DNA from 4 places in the Rhizobium sp. 01T444 genome. Region 3 is predicted to be linked to each of the others. Evidence: predicted binding sites of a transcription regulator. Region 3 holds the regulator's gene; each other region holds the start of a gene.
What was found. The regulator LexA, encoded in region 3, represses DNA repair genes until DNA is damaged. The targets are predictions, from matches to a motif close to TGTTCNNNNTGTGTTCNG.

Region 1 (4,478 bases), on a different contig from region 3:
GAATTATCCGCCGGGCAGGGATTGCGGTTTTTTGCAGCGCCTGCCCGGATTTTGCCTGGATTATTCAGGCTGCGCGGCGGGCGGTACCGGCAACCTGCCGACCTTCAGTACGAGCGCGGAAACGCTGCAGCAGTTCGATGAGGTTCTCGACCCCATCCTTCAGCCTGCGGGTTTCGGCAGACGTACGCTCGACCATGCCGGAATTCTGCTGAGTGATGGTGTCCATGTTGCGGATCGCCACGCTCACCTCGTTGACGCCAGTCGCCTGATCGCGGGCGGCAGCCGCAATATCGGCGACGAAGCTGTTGATGATGTCGATACGGCTGATCATGTCGCTCAGCGCCTCACCAGTGCTGCTGACGATGTTGACGCCCTCGTTCACCTGCGTCGAGCTTTCGGAGATCAGATTCTTGATCGCTTTGGCGGCATCGGCCGTGCGCTGGGCAAGCTGACGGACTTCCTGTGCGACGACCGCAAAGCCCTTGCCGGCATCACCGGCACGCGCAGCTTCGACGCCGGCATTCAGTGCCAGCAGGTTGGTCTGGAAAGCAATCTCATCGATGACGCCGATGATCTTGGCGATTTCGGTGGAGGACTTTTCGATGCCCGCCATGGCCGAAACGGCGCTGGTGACGAGTTCGCCGGAATTCTTGGCTTTCTCCTGCGTTTCGCGCACGGCGCCGGACGCCTTTTCGGCGTTGGCGGCGGTCTGGCTGACGCTGACGGAGAGCTGTTGCAGCGCAGCCGAGCTCTCTTCGACGCCGGCTGCCTGCTGCGCGGTGCGCAAGGCGAGATCGTCCGTTGCCTTGGACATCACATCGGCACCTTCGAGAATGTGGCCGGACGTGGTGCGGACAGATGTGAAAGATTCGCGAAGAGCGTTGACGGCCCTGTTATAGTCTTCAGCCATTTGGCGAAAATTCCCGGGCAGATCGGCAGGAAGGGTCGCTTCGAGATCGCCACGCGAGAGTGCTTCGAGGCCGCGGCGCAGATGTTCCAGTGCCAACGCCTGATCGGCTTCTGAGCGGGCGCGTTCTTCTTCCAGCGCGTGGCGCTTTTCCTCGAGCGCTTCCAGATAGACGGAGATGGAATAATCCATGTCGAGCATCGCCGCCTTGATGACGGCGGTCAGCTTTTCGGCAAGCGCCTTTCCCTGCTGACGGGCAAAGAGCGATGGCCACTGCTTTTCCATCAGGCCCCGGACGAGCTCAGACATGACAAGCGCATAGCCGCCGATATACCAGCGCGGCTCCAGGCCGATGCGGGCATGGGTGCGGCCGACGGCAGTAACACCATTCACATAGCTTTCGTCGAAATTGCCACCCGAAAGATTGCCCCAATGTTCCTGCTGGCGCTTCTTGGCGTGGCCCATATGGGCCTTGTTGGAGAAGAAGCCTGCGACCGCCGGGGTCTTTGCGAGCTTGCTGTAGAACTTGTCGAGTGCGCCGCCGAGAAGCTCCGAGATCGCCGGCCGTAGCTCCCGCAGGTTCTTGCGCGCCTCATCGTCAAGCTCAATGAAGTCAAGGCGCTGCCTGAGGGCATTGTCGGTCTGGTGGGAAGTCATGGGGGATCTCTATCTGGCGCGAATGCGGAGGGAAATTGCAGCGCCAGATTTGGCGAATATGGTTTAGCAATCGTTAAGTGGGCGGCTGATTTTTCTTCCGTTACAGCAAATTAGCGTCGTTCGTATTGGTGATACGGTGTGGATTGTTCACGTTTTGATCTGGATATCGCCGCTTATTTTGTTATGGTGCAGCATGACCATGACATCCGACTCACTCACTATTTCCCTGCCGATACTGAGCCCCGGCGTGCTTGCACTTGCCGGCGGCGCACTCGCCGTTCTCATTCTGGTGACAATCGTGTTTGCCTTGCGCAATGCCGGCATCCGTCGCGAGCAAGCCGAAGAAGCCAATCTTCGCGCCGCGGAAAGCGAGGCGCGCATGGCTGAGCTTCTGAAAATACAGGCGGAGATGCAGGGACGCATCTCGACCATGACGGAAGTCTTCGGTGCACGGCAGGCCGAGCTCAATCACGCGATCAACCAGCGGCTCGACGGCATGTCACAGCGCATGAGCTCGACGCTGACCGAGCAGACGAAATCAACGCACGACAACCTGCAGAAACTGCAGGAGCGCCTGGCGGTGATCGATGTCGCCCAGAACAATATCCAGACGCTCGCCAAGGATGTCGTCGGGCTGCAGGCCATTCTTTCCAACAAGCAGACGCGTGGGGCTTTCGGCCAGTCGCGCATGGAAACGATCGTCGCCGATGGCCTGCCGATGGGCGCCTATGCCTTCCAGCAGACGCTTTCCAACGGCTCGCGCCCGGACTGCACGATCAGGATGCCGAATGGGGCACCGCCGCTCGTCATCGATGCCAAATTTCCGCTTGAGGCATGGAACGCGATCCGCGATGCAGGCGGCGCGGACGCCGGTAAGCTTGCTGGTCAGCAGTTTCGCCGTGACATGGAAGTTCACATCAAGGATATTTCCGAGAAATATCTGATCCAGGGCGAGACGCAGGAGACGGCTTTCCTTTTCGTTCCCTCAGAATCGATCTTCGCTGAAATTCACGAAAATTTCGAAGGGATCGTGCAGAAGGCGCACCGCGCACGCATCGTTATCGTCTCGCCTTCGCTCTTGATGCTGTCAATCCAGGTCATTCAGGCCGTGCTCAAAGACCAGCGCATGCGGGCGCAGGCGCATGTCATCCAGGGAGAAGTCGCCCTCCTCATGGACGATCTCGGCCGGCTCGACGAGCGCGTACGCAAGCTGCAGGGACATTTTTCCCAGACGCAGCGCGACGTGGACCAGATCATTACCTCAGCGGACAAGCTCACCAAGCGCGGCGCGAAGATCGAGGCGCTGGAATTCGAAGCAGGCGGCGACGGCAAGCCAACCCGCGAGAACGAGCCGGCGGCGAAATCCGTCGAAAGCCGAACTGGTTTGCTCAAGCTCAGGGTGGTTGACGAGGAGTGATCGCTTCGGCAGTGTCGCGGCCCGAAGCAAGGGACGGACATGCCATGATCACAGTTTTCGGCTCCATCAATATGGACCTTATCGCCACCACCGAGCGCCTGCCGAAGCCCGGCGAAACAGTTGCCGGCAACAGCTTCGCAACGGCTGCCGGTGGCAAAGGCGCCAATCAGGCGCTCGCCGCCCGGCGAGCAGGCCGCTATGTCCATATGGCGGGCGCTGTCGGCAAGGATGCCTTTGCCCAGGGCGCCCTTGAACTGCTCGACGGCGCAGGCACCGACCTTTCCCGCGTCAGCCATGTCGAGGGGCCGACGGGCACAGCTCTCATTCTCGTCGGCGGCGACGGCGAGAACATGATCGCGGTCATTCCCGGCGCGAACGGCAAGGTGAGCGGCGACAATGCAGAGGCCGCCGTCAACGCCATGAACGAGGGCGATATACTCATGCTGCAGCTCGAAGTTCCCGTCGAGGCGGTCGAGCGCGCGCTTGCTGCCTCTCGCGCCAAGGGCATCACTAGCATTCTCAATCTCGCGCCGCTTATTCCGGATGCGCCGCGCCTCGGCCGGCTGGCCGATATCGTCATTGCCAATGAAACCGAGTTCGAGCGGCTGGCGGGACAGGAAAACATGAGTGCCGGTGACCGCGAGGCGGCGTTGGAGCGCCTGCATGCCGAGACCGGCCAGACGCTGATCGTCACGCTCGGCGGCGATGGCGTCATCGCGATCCGGGATGGCCAGATTTCCCGGGCGCAGGGCCTCGTCATCGAACCCGTCGATACTGTCGGCGCCGGCGATACGTTCTGCGGTTACTTCGCAGCAAGCCTCGATGAGGGGCTGGATTTCGACTCGGCGCTGCGCCGTGCAGCGGTCGCCGGCTCACTCGCCTGCCTGAAGCCGGGGGCACAACCCTCCATTCCGCTCGCAGCCGAAGTCGCAGACAGAATATAGTCCAGTCCAGCCGCGAACAATCGATAAAAAGCCACCCCTAGTTTTGGGGTGGCTTTCCGGATTTGCTGCCGAAACATAGCGAATTTCATTCAAATTTAAGAGGTTTCTGGCGATCCTTCGGGCGATCGCCACCTCGTTCATCTTCGAGGCGGTCAACCCCACGGCTGCTCCATGATAGAGCGTGCCTTACCCGCTGCGCCGGAGAATGGCCCTTCGGTGCCTCCTTGCCCCGAGGAATCTATGTTCATTTTCAGAATGAAATCGCTTGCGGCGAAGCTCATCGTCATTACCGGTGCCGCCATTGCACTGGTGCTTGTCGTTTCGAACCTCTTCCTCATCGACCAGACCCGTAACCGCGTCCAGACCCTGACGCTGGATCAGGCCAATTCGGAAGCCAAGTCGATCGCCAACGAGATTGCAGCCAATGTCGGCGAGCTTGCGAGTGCTGCCCGCACCATGTCGGGCGTCGTCGGACGCGGACATGAAGGCAAGATCCTCGATCGCAAGGGCATCATCAGCATTCTGAAGGCCAATCTCGAACAGAACGCTTTCG
Region 2 (4,478 bases), on a different contig from region 3:
AGGGTGTCGGTCCGATGCAGGTCGGAAAAGGGAGAGAAAATCTCGGCCTTGGCGCTGAATTCAGCCAGTTTCTCAACGACGAAACTCGTATCGCGCGGGGCATGATTGCCACCGGTCATATCGAGATAATCGTCGTCGTAGAGAATGTTGACCTGTGTGGTGAAGCGGATCACCGAGCCCGGGCCGTCGAAAACCTGCAGCTCTTCTTCGGTTTCGATATCGATGTCCTGTGGACTGCCGAACCGGGGCAGCGAAGACACATCGCGGTGGGCAATCTCGGAGAGCTTTTCGATGCTTTCCTCAAAGGGGCGGCCGAAGCGGCGGGCGCCTCCATAAACGATCTCATAGCTGACGCTTCTGTAGTTGATATCAGGATCGTAGTCCTGGAGCGCGAGATCGGAGGCGAAGGTGGGCGTATTGGCGACCAGATCGTCAAACGCCGGATTATTTTCGGCAGGGCCCGTACCCTCCGTCAGCCCCGCACGCAGCCTCATCTCATCGGTCGTCGTTTCGAATATGCCGATGAAATGGGCGATGATTTCTGAGAATTTCTCGATTTGCATTGCCTTGGCCTCCCTTATCGAAGAGACGACCGGCCATGCGACATCCTTCTGCGGGAGCCGCGCTGTTCGTCAATTCGCACGCAAGCATTCAAACTGCACCGGCAGAAGCCGGTGCAGCCCTTTCTTGTCTTGGAGGTTAGTGCCCACTTGTATCTTCGCCGACATCGGAAACATGTGAGTTGCCGCCGATGACACTGGAGTCCACAGCGTTGCTGAGCATGTTCGCGCCCTGAACGAGCTCCATATGGAAGCCCGAATTGGCAAGAATTGCCGAAGCATCTGCCGTCGAAGTGCCTGTGACGTCGTCACCTGCCTTGAGATCCCAGCCCTTGCTGTCCATATCCATGCCGTCAGCACCGTGCGCTGTGCCGGCATTTGCACTCAGGTGGTTCTGAGCGCCGCCGTTCTCCATCGTGATGTTCCAGGCCTGATCCTGGTCTGCGAGATGGTTTGCCTGGACAGTGCTGAAGACTGAGTCGGCGCCTTCGCCGGACAGTGAACCGTTGAGGATATTGTCGATATTGAGGGTGAAGGAGAAGTCATCCCCGATGTCGAAGGTGAGGTCGTGGCCGGCTACGCCGAGGTTCCCGAAGTCCTTGACATCATCAATGACGGCGAAGTCCGTGTCCGTCTTGTTGAAGCTGTCGCTCGTATTGTGGCTATTGGTGGTCGTCTTGGTATCGGTATCCGTAATCGTCTTGATGTCGGTGTCGATATCCGTGTCCGTCTTGGTGGTCGTGTCGTTATCGGTGATCGTCTTGATGTCAACGTCATCGTCGCTGTACGACTTGGCGTCATAGCTCCAGTCGTAGTCCGACTTCGTGGTGGTCGTCGTGTCGTTATCGTTGATGGTGGTCGTCTTGGTGTTCGTGTCGTCGTCCGACTTGTAGCTCCAGTCGTAGTCGTTGTCGCGGTTGTCGCCGTTGTCGGTCTTCACATCCAGATCGACATTGGCCTTGACGTCAACGTCCGTGCTGTTGTCGGTGTTGTTGCGATTGTCACCATTGGCGATGCCGCCGACGTAACCTGTGGAATCATCATCGATTTCGGTTGAATTGATAGCGCTGGAAAGGCCATCGGCCAGGGCGCCCACCTTGACGGTGTCGTCGTCTGAGCCCTGTGGACCGGGCTTCGGATCATAAGGCATTACGTTTCCTCCAGAAAAAAAACTGGAGCAGCTTTCGAAGTCCCTCTCATCTCAAATGGGATCTTTGCTCGCGCTTGCTCCAATGTGTTAACATCGGCAGATGGACTCGATACCTTTTCACCTGCAGCTTCATCGCGATTTGTTGGCCAAATTCTGTATTGGGATTGTGCCTATTCAGTACAAAGACGCACAAATCCGGTCCCGGACTCGATATGAGCGCGAGCAAGGCAGTCGAACTTCTTTTTGAGTTCCCTCGAAAGAAGACCAAGTATCAAAAACACATGCTGATACTTGATTTTCACGTCGCCACTTTGGCAACCCTTACAGATTGATGGAAAAAACTGGGTCCCGATAGATATCAATTCGGGCTAAGGCATCTGAAGTCCAGCTCAATACTCCAGTTAAGCCAATACCGGATCGCGGGCTCGGAGAAGGCTGTGTGCGAATTCGGGACCGTGTCCCGTGCCTCGGAATTCGGAGGGTTCGACTGATTGCGATATCGCTAAGTTAAGTTCGAAAGGTTCTCCGTCTTATTTTGAAATATCGTCTGCCCATTACCACGTTGGTTTTGTATGTCTCGAACTAATACATGCTGCTTTATACCGTGATCTAGTTGAAATACCGCCCACTAGTATGTTTCTTGTCGGAAATGCAACCATAAAGTGGCAAAAAATAAATATAACTTCGTGACAACTAACCCATTTGGGCCATTTCTTTCCTTTGAAATCCATATTACCATAATTAAGAAATGCCTAAAAGATAAGGCGGCCACATGCCTAGGGGCAATGTTCGTCGGCATGTAATACCCGTCATCGCGCCAATGGGAGTAGAAGCTCCGAGTTTGAGTATAGTGTAGCGCTAGGGGAGGCGTATATGTTCATGGTTGGGTCGGAAGTAGGAGATTCGGATCAGGCAAGAAGACTGAGCCCGAATGGAGAAACAGTCCTGGTAATCGCCAAGGCGGACTTATTCTCCGAGTGCATGGTTGAGGCACTGGCAAAGAAATTCCCGAATTTTGATGTCGTAAGCGTATCGAGCGCGCAGTCCATATCCGAGAAGGATATTCACGACATGCGGCTTGTCCTGTTCTATCATGTCGCCGGCGCCGAGTTGCACGATGCGCTGCAGGTCGTTCGTGAAAACCGTCCGGACGCATCCATCGGCCTTGTCGTCGAAGCTATCGATATGATGGAGCCCTATATCAGCCGTCTTGTCGAGGCGCGCGTCGTCGATGGTGTCCTGCCGCTCAATCTGCGCCTGGATGTCTTCATGGCGGCAATCGATCTGCTGATGAAGGGCGGCGAGCATTTTCCATCCGCGCTTCTAGGCCGTCTGTCCAACCGGGCGACAGCACAGCTCGAGCCCTCGCTGTACCAGACGAAGTCCGTCGACGCAGCGCGCGCCAATGCGCTGAAGCTCCGCCGCAACAGCATGGCGGCTCTGACCACACGCGAGGTACAGATTCTCGACCTCATCTGTAAGGGCACGCAGAACAAGATCATCGCCGACAAGCTTCACCTGTCCGAAAACACGGTGAAGGTTCACGTCCGCAATATCTATAAGAAGATGAATGTGAGAAATCGCACTGAAGCGGCCTCACGTTTCTTCAACGATACGTCGGACAGTGGCGATCTCTCTGGCAGGTGGCCGCACTAGGCCATCAATCCATCCGGGACGAGCGGGCAAAGCAGCGTGATTTCTGGCCGAAACCGCTCGGCGAACAGATGTAAGGCGCGGAACCGGGATAGACCGCGGCGCTCACTTTAGCCGAAGCGGTCTTCGGTTCGGCAGCATAGGCGAAGTCCTTCGCGGTATGTGGCACGCTTGCCACAACGACATTCTTCTCCGTGCTTCCCACGATCGCGGTATCGACGACCGCACATGAGATCGGTCCAATGGCCGAGAGAACGATCGTCGCAGCCAAAGCTAGGGAGCTGAAGCTGCATGGCGCTCTGCCATGCATGCGATCATGAGTCGTCATTAAAAAACCCTCTCTATCATCAGGGCAATAGCGACGCGCCCTCGCACACCAGTGGCTGGCCACTCCTTATATTGGCTTCATTGACTGAAGCTGGAGCGGCCGGACAGAAAGCATGGCACCATAGTCATTGAGAGGGATTAATCAAGCAAATTCCGAAGTTTAATACTATAGCTATTTAGAATTGCTCCCGTGTTTTGAAGTTGACCTTCACTGATATCCTCTTATCATTTTGAGCATAGGTACAATTATCCGAAGAATAACCGAGCCGGTTATTTCATAGATACCACTTCGCGTTGAAGTTATCGAGGCGGATCAAGAGGGAGCCTAAAGTATAGAAGGGTCTATGAAGACCACACGACATGGGAAGGAATTTGTAGTGCGTAGTATTCCCACCGAAGGATATTCAGGATCTGCATTCGCATCGCCACGCCAGCAGTCAAAAACCGTGCTGGTCAACGGAGGCGCCGGTTTCCTGGGTTCCCATCTTTGCGAGCGACTTCTCGAGCGCGGCCATCAGGTCATCTGTCTCGACAATTTCTACACCGGCCGCCACGTCAATATCGAGCATCTGCTGCAGAATGCCCGTTTTCGGCTTTTGGAACATGACGTGCGCCAGCCCTATGACGTCGAGGCTTCCGTCATCTTCAACTTTGCTTCGCCAGCCTCGCCGCCGGACTATCAGCGTGATCCCGTCGGCACCTTGCTGACCAATGTGCTTGGAGCCGTCAATACGCTCGATGCAGCCCGCCGCAGCGGCGCAACGGTCGTCCAATCCTCGACTTCGGAA
Region 3 (4,478 bases):
TTTTGCCGCCTCCCTTGTCACGGACGAGAGACGGGCGATCTCGGATGAAACGACAGAGGCGCTGCGGCAGTCCGGCCTTGCGCATATCATCGCGATCTCCGGCCTCAACATGGCGCTCTCCGCCGGCATCTTCTTTGTCGGCCTGCGCGTCATTCTCAGTCTTGTTCCCGGCATTGCCCAGGCATGGCCAACCAAGAAGATCGCGGCGGCCGGTGCGCTCGCTGCGGTGACGGCCTACTATCTGATCTCGGGTTTTGCCGTCTCCGCCGAACGCGCCTTCATCATGATGGCGATTATGCTGGTTGCGGTCTTCTTCGACCGGCCGTCGATCAGTCTCAGAAACGTGGCGCTATCCGCTCTCGTGATCCTCGCGGTCTCGCCATCGGAGGTGCTGGGGCCGAGTTTCCAGATGTCCTTTGCCGCAACGCTTGCACTGGTCGCCGGCTACGACCTCTGGAAGGGGCGGCCGATGCGGGAGAATGCCTTTGCCAAGCTGCCGATCATGAAGCCCTTCTTCATGGTTGGTGGCTTCTTCGGTGGCGTTTTCCTGACGTCGCTGATCGGTGGTTTCTCGACGGCGCTGTTTTCGATCGAGCATTTCCACCGGCTGACTGCCTATGGCCTGCCGGCAAATCTCGCGGCCATGCCGGTCATCACCTTCATCGTCATGCCGGCCGGGATGCTGGCAATGCTGCTGATGCCGTTTGGTCTGGACGGCTGGCTATGGCCGGTGGCAGGCTTCGGGCTTGATCTGGTGATCACCATCGCAAAGGCAGTAGCGGGGTGGGGCGGCAACATAGATGTAGGCCGCTTGCCCGGCTGGTATTTCCCGACCGCCGTTTTCGGATTTCTGCTGCTGACCCTGCTCAGAACCCGGCTGCGGCACATGGGAACGGCAATTGTCGCGGTCTCGACGCTCGCTGTTGTCCTTCTTCCATCGGAGGCGATGCCCGATATCGCTATCTCCGAAGATGGCGGCCTGGTCGCTATAGTCGATGGAGAGGCGATGGCTTCGAACCGTGAAAAGCCGCCCGCCTTCATCTTCGAACAATGGCAGAGGGCCCTTGCCGTCGAAGAGCATCAGAAGCCAGTTATGCTTCAAGCTGCCAAGGCGCCCACTGCGCCTGATGGTCAAAGACTGCAACTGTCACCCGACCAACAGAATGAAGCCAGAGAGGCAATGAGACAGGCAGTCGCCATTAGCCCGCCGTCACGCTTCTCCTGCCTGAAGGGCGCCTGGTGCACCACTTTGCTCGTCAATGGAAAGAAACTGACCGTCATCGACAATGCTGCCTATCTCGGACCAGCCTGCGATACGGCTGATATTGTGGTGACCCCTGTCCGATTGCGCTTCGACCGCTGTCGTTCCGGCGCGCTGCTCTTTACCGGCGAGACGCTGCGCAAGACAGGTTCTGTCGAACTTCGATTCACCGATAAGGGAATTGAGGTCGCAACCGCATTCGACACATTGGGGCGACCCTGGATGCGCCACCGCGCCTATGATTGGCGCAGTAACACATTCGCAGACGCCAATCTGTCACCGGTCAGTGATAGCGGCGAATGAGGCCGACGAGCTTGCCCTGGACCTTGACGCGATCCGGCGGAAAGATGCGGGTCTCGTAAGCAGGGTTTGCTGCCTCGAGCGCAATCGATGCGCCCTTGCGGCGGAAACGCTTGAGCGTTGCTTCCTCGTCATCGACGAGCGCGACGACGATATCACCCGGATTGGCTGTGCTGCCATTGCGGATGATGACCGTGTCGCCATCGAAGATGCCGGCTTCGATCATCGAGTCGCCGCGAACTTCCAGCGCATAATGTTCACCGGAGCCAAGCATATCGGCGGGAACGGTGATGTCATGCGTATTGTTCTGGATTGCCGAGATCGGAACACCGGCGGCGATGCGGCCCATGACGGGAACGGAGACCGCATTGCCGTTATCGGCAGCGGGTGCTGGCTTCGCCGAGGCAGGAGGCGCCACGGGCTGGGGCTTGCCGAGGCTGCCCTCGATGACGCTCGGTGAAAAGCCGCGCCGAGGCTGCAGGCTCGGGCTGTAGGCTTCCGGCAGTTTGATGACTTCGAGCGCGCGCGCCCGGTTCGGAAGCCGGCGAATGAAGCCGCGTTCTTCGAGCGCCGTGATCAGCCGGTGAATACCGGATTTCGAGGCCAGATCCAGTGCGTCCTTCATCTCGTCGAAAGACGGTGGAACGCCTGACTCCTTCATCCTTTCATGAATGAAAAGAAGGAGTTCCTGTTGTTTGCGCGTGAGCATGGCGTCTCCCCAGTCTTGAAACAAATCCAGAACGGACACTATATGTTCCATATGTGTTCCGCAAGTAGCTAAATTTTCGTAAAACTTCTGTTCAATCTGTCGAGAATTTGATTTTTATCGCCCTTAGGCCTGTCTGGCCTTGTTTCACGAGACCTGCTGAAGCACATCTCCTTGTCACTGCTGGGAGAAGAACCGATGAGCCAAGACACGCTTCCGATCGATCATCTCGTTTTGCCGGTTACCGATATCGACCTTGCCCGCGAAAGGCTGGGCAAGCTGGGCTTTACCGTCGCGCCCGATGCCCGCCATCCCTTCGGCACGGAGAATGCCTGTGTTTTCTTTGCCGACAAAACCTATATCGAGCCGCTCGGTGTCGCGAGCGTCGAGGAGAGCGAGGTGACGGCACGTGAGGGCAATGTCTTCACGGCTCGCGATCAGGCTTTCCGTTTCCGCTGCGGCAGCGAGGGACTGTCCGCCATCGCCTTCGCCACCGCGGATGCAAAGCACGAACATGCTCGATTCGTGGAGGGCAGCATCAGTGCCGGTTCTGTGCTGCAGTTCGAACGCCCTGTGAAAATGCCGGATGGCACGGAGAGCATTGCCGGCTTCCGGCTCGCCTTCGCTGCCGACCTCCGGGCACCGGATTTCTTTCTCTTCGCTGTCGAGCGCATCAACCCGCTTCCTGCCGACCGCAACGTGCTGGAGACCCACGCCAATGGCGTGACAGGCATTGCCGAGATCGCGCTCGCAGCCCCCGAGCCGACAGCCTTCGGCGCCTTCGTTCGCTCGGCGGCAAAAGCCGCTTCTGCTGGCGATACGAGTTTCGGGCTGGAGGTGCTTACCGGAAACGCAAAGATCAGCCTGATGACCCCGCAGGGGCTGGAGGCCTATTTCGATCTGGCGACGCCGGATATCGATCGCGGCCTGCGCGGCCGGGCAATCCTCTTTGCGGTTGGCGATCTGGCCGTGACAGAAGCGCATTTGGCTGCTAACGGGGTGACCTATACACGCAAGGGCAACCGTATTCTGGTGAAGCCCGCGCCCGGTCAGGGCGTGCTCTTCGCTTTCGAGGAAACATCATGAGCTCTACTACGAACTCCGTTGTGACGGTCGGCGAAGGCGCCGGCAAGGTCACCTTCTCCAATGCTGCACGTCTGTCGCTGATTGCCGGCGCTTGCGAAATGGAAAGCCGCGACCATGCGTTCATGGTTGCCGGCACGTTGAAGGAACTGTGCGCCAAGCTCGGTATCGGGCTCGTTTACAAGACGTCTTTCGACAAGGCGAACCGCTCTTCCTTGTCGAGCAAACGCGGTGTCGGCCTTGAAAAGGGCCTGGAGGTTTTTGCCGATCTCAAGAAGGAACTCGGCATTCCGGTTCTGACCGACATCCACACTGAAGAACAATGCGCCGAAGTGGGCAAGGTCGTCGACATCCTGCAGATACCGGCCTTCCTGTCTCGTCAGACGGATCTCCTGGTGGCTGCGGCAAAGACCGGCCGCGTTATCAACGTCAAGAAGGGCCAGTTCCTGGCGCCTTGGGATATGAAGAACGTGCTCGGCAAGCTGAACCAGAGCGGCAATCCGAACATCTTGCTGTGCGAACGCGGTGCTTCCTTCGGTTACAATACGCTGGTCTCCGACATGCGTTCCCTGCCGATCATGGCAGCAACCGGCGCCCCCGTTATTTTCGACGCCACGCATTCAGTCCAGCAGCCCGGCGGACAGGGGGAAACCTCCGGCGGAGAGCGGCAGTTCGTGGAGACGCTGGCGCGTGCTGCCGTGGCCGTCGGCGTCGCCGGGGTCTTTATCGAAACCCATCAGGATCCGGATAACGCGCCCTGCGACGGGCCGAACATGGTCTATCTCAAGGACATGCCGCGGCTTCTGGAGAAGCTTCTCGCCTTCGACGCGATCGCCAAGGCCGCCTGAACGACAGGCAGCATCAGGCTGCCGCGCGGGACGGGCGCCTTTCCTCCAGTGCGAAGCGGGAGAGCATGCGCCCGAGATGGGACGCCTCGTTGCCGAGCTCCTGGCAGGCGGCGTTTGTCTCCTCGGCCATCGCCGCATTCTGCTGTGTCACCTGATCCATACGGTTGACGGCAGCGTTGACCTCGACGAGCGCGACCGACTGTTCTGAAGACGAGCGCACGATCGCTTCGGTCAGCGCCGTCACCTGCAGCACCTGGCGGTCGATATCGCCGAGTGCCTC
Region 4 (4,478 bases), on a different contig from region 3:
GGCGCCGGCTTCGCACCGAAGATTCTCGATACCAGCATCTATGACGAAGTCGTCACCGTCAGCAATGACGACGCATTTCAGCAGGCGCGCCTCGTCGCCAAGCTCGAAGGCGTGCCGGTCGGCATCTCCTCGGGTGCAGCATTGACGGCCGCGATCGAGGTCGGCCGCCGTCCGGAAAACGCCGGCAAGAACATCGTCGTCATCATCCCGTCCTTCGCGGAACGGTATCTTTCGACGGCATTGTTTGAAGGCCTTGGAAGCTGATCGAACCTTCCCGGGTTCTTCCTCTCGCCCGGTACCTGGGGCGCTTCGGCGCCCCTTTATCATGCCGCAGCGGTAAGCCTCTCGCCGGCAACACGGTAGGAAATCGCCTCCGCGAGATGAATGCGGCCGACCATTTCCTTGCCGTCGAGATCGGCAAGCGTGCGGGCGACCTTGAGGACTCGGTGGTAGCCACGCGCCGAAAACTTCATCTTGTCCGCGGCATCTCGCAACAGCTGCAATCCTGCGGCATCCGGCTCTGCGAATTTCTCGATCATTGCGGTCGAACATCCGGCATTGGTGGAAATACCCACAGCGCCTGCAGCAGCATAGCGTTCACGCTGGATGTCACGGGCACGCGCAACGCGCCGGGCAACATCGGCACTCGCTTCGGCTACCGTCGGCCGGATCAGGTCGGCGGCGGAAACGGCTGGCACGTCGATGCGGATATCGATGCGGTCCATCAACGGACCGGAAATCCGGGCCTGATAATCCGTCATGCAGCGCGGCCCTCGGGCACAGGTGTGGCCGGGCTCGCCAGCCATACCGCAGCGGCAGGGGTTCATCGCCGCAATAAGCTGGATCCGCGCCGGATAGGAGACGCGGTGATTGGCGCGCGCGATGACGCATTCGCCGCTTTCCAACGGCTGACGCAAGGCATCGAGCACTTGCGGCGCGAATTCCGGAAACTCATCAAGGAACAGCACACCATGATGGGCAAGCGAAGCCTCTCCCGGCCTGGCACGCAGACCGCCGCCGATGAGGGCGGCCATCGTCGCCGAATGGTGCGGCGTGCGGTAGGGCCTGCGGTCGGAAAGCTTGCCGCCGGACAGCTGGCCGGCGATGGAATGGATCATCGAGACCTCAAGCAACTCCGCAGCCGAAAGCGGTGGCAGGATCGATGGCAGTCTCGAAGCCAGCATCGACTTGCCGGAACCGGGCGGCCCGACCATCAGGAGGTTATGGCCGCCGGCAGCAGCCACCTCCAGCGCCCGCTTGGCGCTTTCCTGTCCCTTGATCTCGGCGAGATCAGGCAGATTGGCGGCATTCGGGCGAATGGACGGTTCCGGGCGCGAAAGGATCTGCGTGCCGCGGAAATGATTGGCGAGTGCGATCAGGCTGCGCGGCGCCAGAATGTCGACCCCGGACCCTGCCCATGCGGCTTCCGATCCGCTTTCGGCCGGGCAGATCAGGCCTTTTCCACTCGCGTTGGCACCGATTGCGGCCGGCAGAGCGCCAGCGATTGCGGCAATTGTACCGTCGAGATTGAGTTCGCCGACGACGACATAGTCTGACAAAGCATCCGCCGGGATGGCGCCGAGCGCAGCCATCAGACCAAGTGCGATGGGGAGATCGAAATGACTGCCTTCTTTGGGAAGATCGGCGGGCGCAAGATTGACCGTCACACGCTTGGATGGCAGCGCTAGGCCGGAAGCGTGCAAGGCTGCCTGCACCCGCTCGCGACTTTCCGCCACCGCCTTGTCAGGAAGCCCGACGATCTGGATTCCCATTTTACCGGGAGCGACCATGACCTGGACCTCGACCGGCACACCTTCAATGCCCTGAAATGCAACCGTGCTGACGCGCGCGACCATGCCCCTGCCCCGTAACCCTGAACCCCAACCTATGAAGGCGGTCACAATCTGGCATGGAATCTGGAATAAAACAAGAACGATAAGCGAACGAATTCAGCTATCCGCTGCAATCAAATTGCAGCAGGTTGCAAAGCCGGAACGAAGGCGATCAAAGGCGGAACACTTGGAGCATTTCCGTTTTTCTTCGAAACACGAAAATTCTCTATCTCTTTGTTTTCACAAAAAAATCTCTGCGCAGTTTTGCCGCAATTCCGAACGCAAAACCACTATGCACTTTTGTTGGCATTGCACTTTTGCTGGTATTGCTTTAGCCGCGCTTGCGCTCGATCGCATCCCACAACAGGCTTGCGATATCGGCGCCACCGAACTTCTTCACTTCCCGAATGCCTGTCGGCGAGGTTACGTTGATCTCTGTCATATAATCGCCGATGACGTCGATGCCGACGAGCAGGAAGCCGCGTTCGCGCAGAGCCGGGCCGATGCGCTCGCAGATTTCCTTTTCGCGCGCCGTCAGTTCGGTCGGCTCGGCGCGGCCGCCGACATGCATGTTGGAGCGACTGTCATGCTCGGCCGGGACGCGATTGATGGCGCCGGCAAATTCGCCGTCGACGAGGATGATGCGCTTGTCGCCCTTGCGCACGTCAGGCAGGTATTGCTGAGCGATGAAAGGCTCGCGGAAGAGCTGGCCGAACATTTCGAGCAGCGAGGACAGGTTGCGATCGTCCTTGGTGGAATGGAAAACGCCGGCGCCGCCATTGCCGTAGAGCGGCTTCAGGATGATATCGCCCATCTCGTCGCGGAAGCGGCGGATCTCGCCCGGATCCTTGGTGATCAGCGTCTTCGGCATCAAGTCGGAAAATTCGGTGACGAAGATCTTTTCCGGTGAGTTGCGCACCCAGGCCGGATCATTAACGACGAGCGTCTTCGGATGGATGCGCTCCAGAAGATGCGTCGAGGTGATGTAGGACATGTCGAAAGGCGGGTCCTGGCGCAGCAGGACGACGTCCATGGTCGACAGGTCGATGCGCTCAGGGGCGCCGAGTTCATAGTGATCGCCCTTGACGTCGCGCAGCACCATCGGCTCGACGGCGGCATAGAGCTTGTCATCGCGGAAGCTCAGGCGATCGGGCGTGTAATGGAAGAGCTTGTAGCCACGCGCCTGAGCCTCAAGGCTCATGGCGAAGGTGGAATCGCCCGCGATATTGATGCCGGAGACATGGTCCATCTGGACCGCTACGTTCTTGATCTTGGCCATTTCCGTCCCTTGAGCTGATGCCGCCCAGATGTAGGTCGGTCAGGCGTCAAACGCAACGGCAATCAATGGCTTCGCGCGCCTCCGCCGGCGCAATTTTCAGGCCGCGATGCCGGTACCGCCGCCGTTGCGCAAGAGGTTGCGCAGGCGATAGGCAATGGCGAGCGGCTTCGGGAAAGGCTTGCGCAGGAAGGCGACCTTGCGGACATAATTGTCGACCCGCCAGTTCGCCCAGGTGCCGCCGGCAAAGAAAGCGACATCGCCCACCTGCAGCGTGCGCTCCAGGCCATCTTCGGTGGTGACGTGCACTTCGCCTTCGAGGATCATGACCGTCTCGTCCCAGCCGAAACGCCAGCGGAATTCGCCTGATGTGCAATCCCAGATCGCCGTCAGCGATGCTTCGTCATGGCCGCGGGAATGTTCTGCCGTGCGCGCCTGCGGATTGCCGCTGATGACCCAGTCCGGATTGATCGGCGTCGACTTCAGCACCATGCGGTCGCTTGCCTGCGCGACGAAAGATTTGCCGGCCGTTTTCAACGCGGCGTAAGGCACGGACCGCGCAGCCATGGCGACGGCGGTTGCAAGCATCATCTTCAAGGCCATGTATTACCCCCAGTTTGCTACCCCTAGCTGAGCCGTGGATAACAAAAGAGTCGTAAAAGCCCGTTCAAGCAGACGCTAAAATTTTAACGAAAGCTTATTCGTCAGTTTTTAGGTGCCTGTGGAATTTAGCGAACCCCTAGAAAGCATCCGGGAAATGACGAGGCAGTTTGCCCGGCAATATCGCAACGATGTCATAGCGCTGCGAGAGCCGGGCATAGTCCCTCTGGCGGGCGAGCCAGAGATCGCTCGCAGCCCGGATGCGTTTTTGGGAGGCGTAGGACACCGCATCCACGGCGCCCATTTCGTCAGCGCGCGCCTTGACCTCGACAAAGACGGCCAAGTCTCGCTTGCGAGCGACAATATCGATCTCGCCGAGCTTCGTTTTGTAGCGCATAGCGAGAATGCGATAGCCTTTCAGCATCAGGAAAATGGCGGCAATATATTCTGCCGCCGAGCCGCGACGCAGCGCCTTTCTCCTGCGGAGCGTGGCTTCGCCGTCAGCCATTCGCCGCCTTCATGTCGAGAAGCTTCTGGTAGAGCACCTTGCGCGGCAGGCCGGTCAAGCGGGCAGCCTCGGTCGCGGCCCCGGCGGTTGGCAGCGATTTTGAGAGATCGGCGAGAATGGCGTCGACATCCGCCGCGGTTGCCGGCTCGTCCTTCGGCGGGCCGATGACGAGAACGATCTCACCCTTCACATTGTCATGCTCTTCATAATAGGTGGCGAGCTCGGAGAGCGTGCCGCGGCGGAATTCCTCATAGGTCTTGGT

Region 1: AC1DTN_RS02025 (DNA recombination protein RmuC) is a predicted target of LexA. The motif match lies at 1,709-1,726, and genes of this name have one in related genera.
Region 2: AC1DTN_RS16310 (fibrinogen-binding protein) is a predicted target of LexA. The motif match lies at 1,946-1,963, and genes of this name have one in related genera.
Region 4: AC1DTN_RS02495 (YifB family Mg chelatase-like AAA ATPase) is a predicted target of LexA. The motif match lies at 1,918-1,935, and genes of this name have one in related genera.

Annotation. Positions count from the first base shown of each region.
Region 1 covers NZ_JBFTPD010000001.1:416,816-421,293, forward strand. Annotated here, with positions in the region: gene AC1DTN_RS02020 (methyl-accepting chemotaxis protein) at 65-1,564, opposite strand; gene AC1DTN_RS02025 (DNA recombination protein RmuC) at 1,758-2,981, shown strand; gene AC1DTN_RS02030 (ribokinase) at 3,026-3,925, shown strand; gene AC1DTN_RS02035 (methyl-accepting chemotaxis protein) at 4,166-4,478, shown strand, end outside.
Region 2 covers NZ_JBFTPD010000010.1:168,344-172,821, reverse strand. Annotated here, with positions in the region: gene AC1DTN_RS16315 (hypothetical protein) at 1-563, opposite strand, end outside; gene AC1DTN_RS16310 (fibrinogen-binding protein) at 700-1,710, opposite strand; gene AC1DTN_RS16305 (helix-turn-helix transcriptional regulator) at 2,584-3,366, shown strand; gene AC1DTN_RS16300 (hypothetical protein) at 3,371-3,691, opposite strand; gene AC1DTN_RS16295 (UDP-glucuronic acid decarboxylase family protein) at 4,068-4,478, shown strand, end outside.
Region 3 covers NZ_JBFTPD010000009.1:67,804-72,281, forward strand. Annotated here, with positions in the region: gene AC1DTN_RS14880 (ComEC/Rec2 family competence protein) at 1-1,564, shown strand, start outside; gene lexA (transcriptional repressor LexA) at 1,545-2,270, opposite strand; gene AC1DTN_RS14890 (VOC family protein) at 2,466-3,353, shown strand; gene kdsA (3-deoxy-8-phosphooctulonate synthase) at 3,350-4,198, shown strand; gene AC1DTN_RS14900 (methyl-accepting chemotaxis protein) at 4,212-4,478, opposite strand, start outside.
Region 4 covers NZ_JBFTPD010000001.1:514,178-518,655, forward strand. Annotated here, with positions in the region: gene cysK (cysteine synthase A) at 1-264, shown strand, start outside; gene AC1DTN_RS02495 (YifB family Mg chelatase-like AAA ATPase) at 324-1,856, opposite strand; gene gshB (glutathione synthase) at 2,164-3,111, opposite strand; gene AC1DTN_RS02505 (cupin domain-containing protein) at 3,208-3,711, opposite strand; gene AC1DTN_RS02510 (YraN family protein) at 3,848-4,216, opposite strand; gene rsmI (16S rRNA (cytidine(1402)-2'-O)-methyltransferase) at 4,209-4,478, opposite strand, start outside.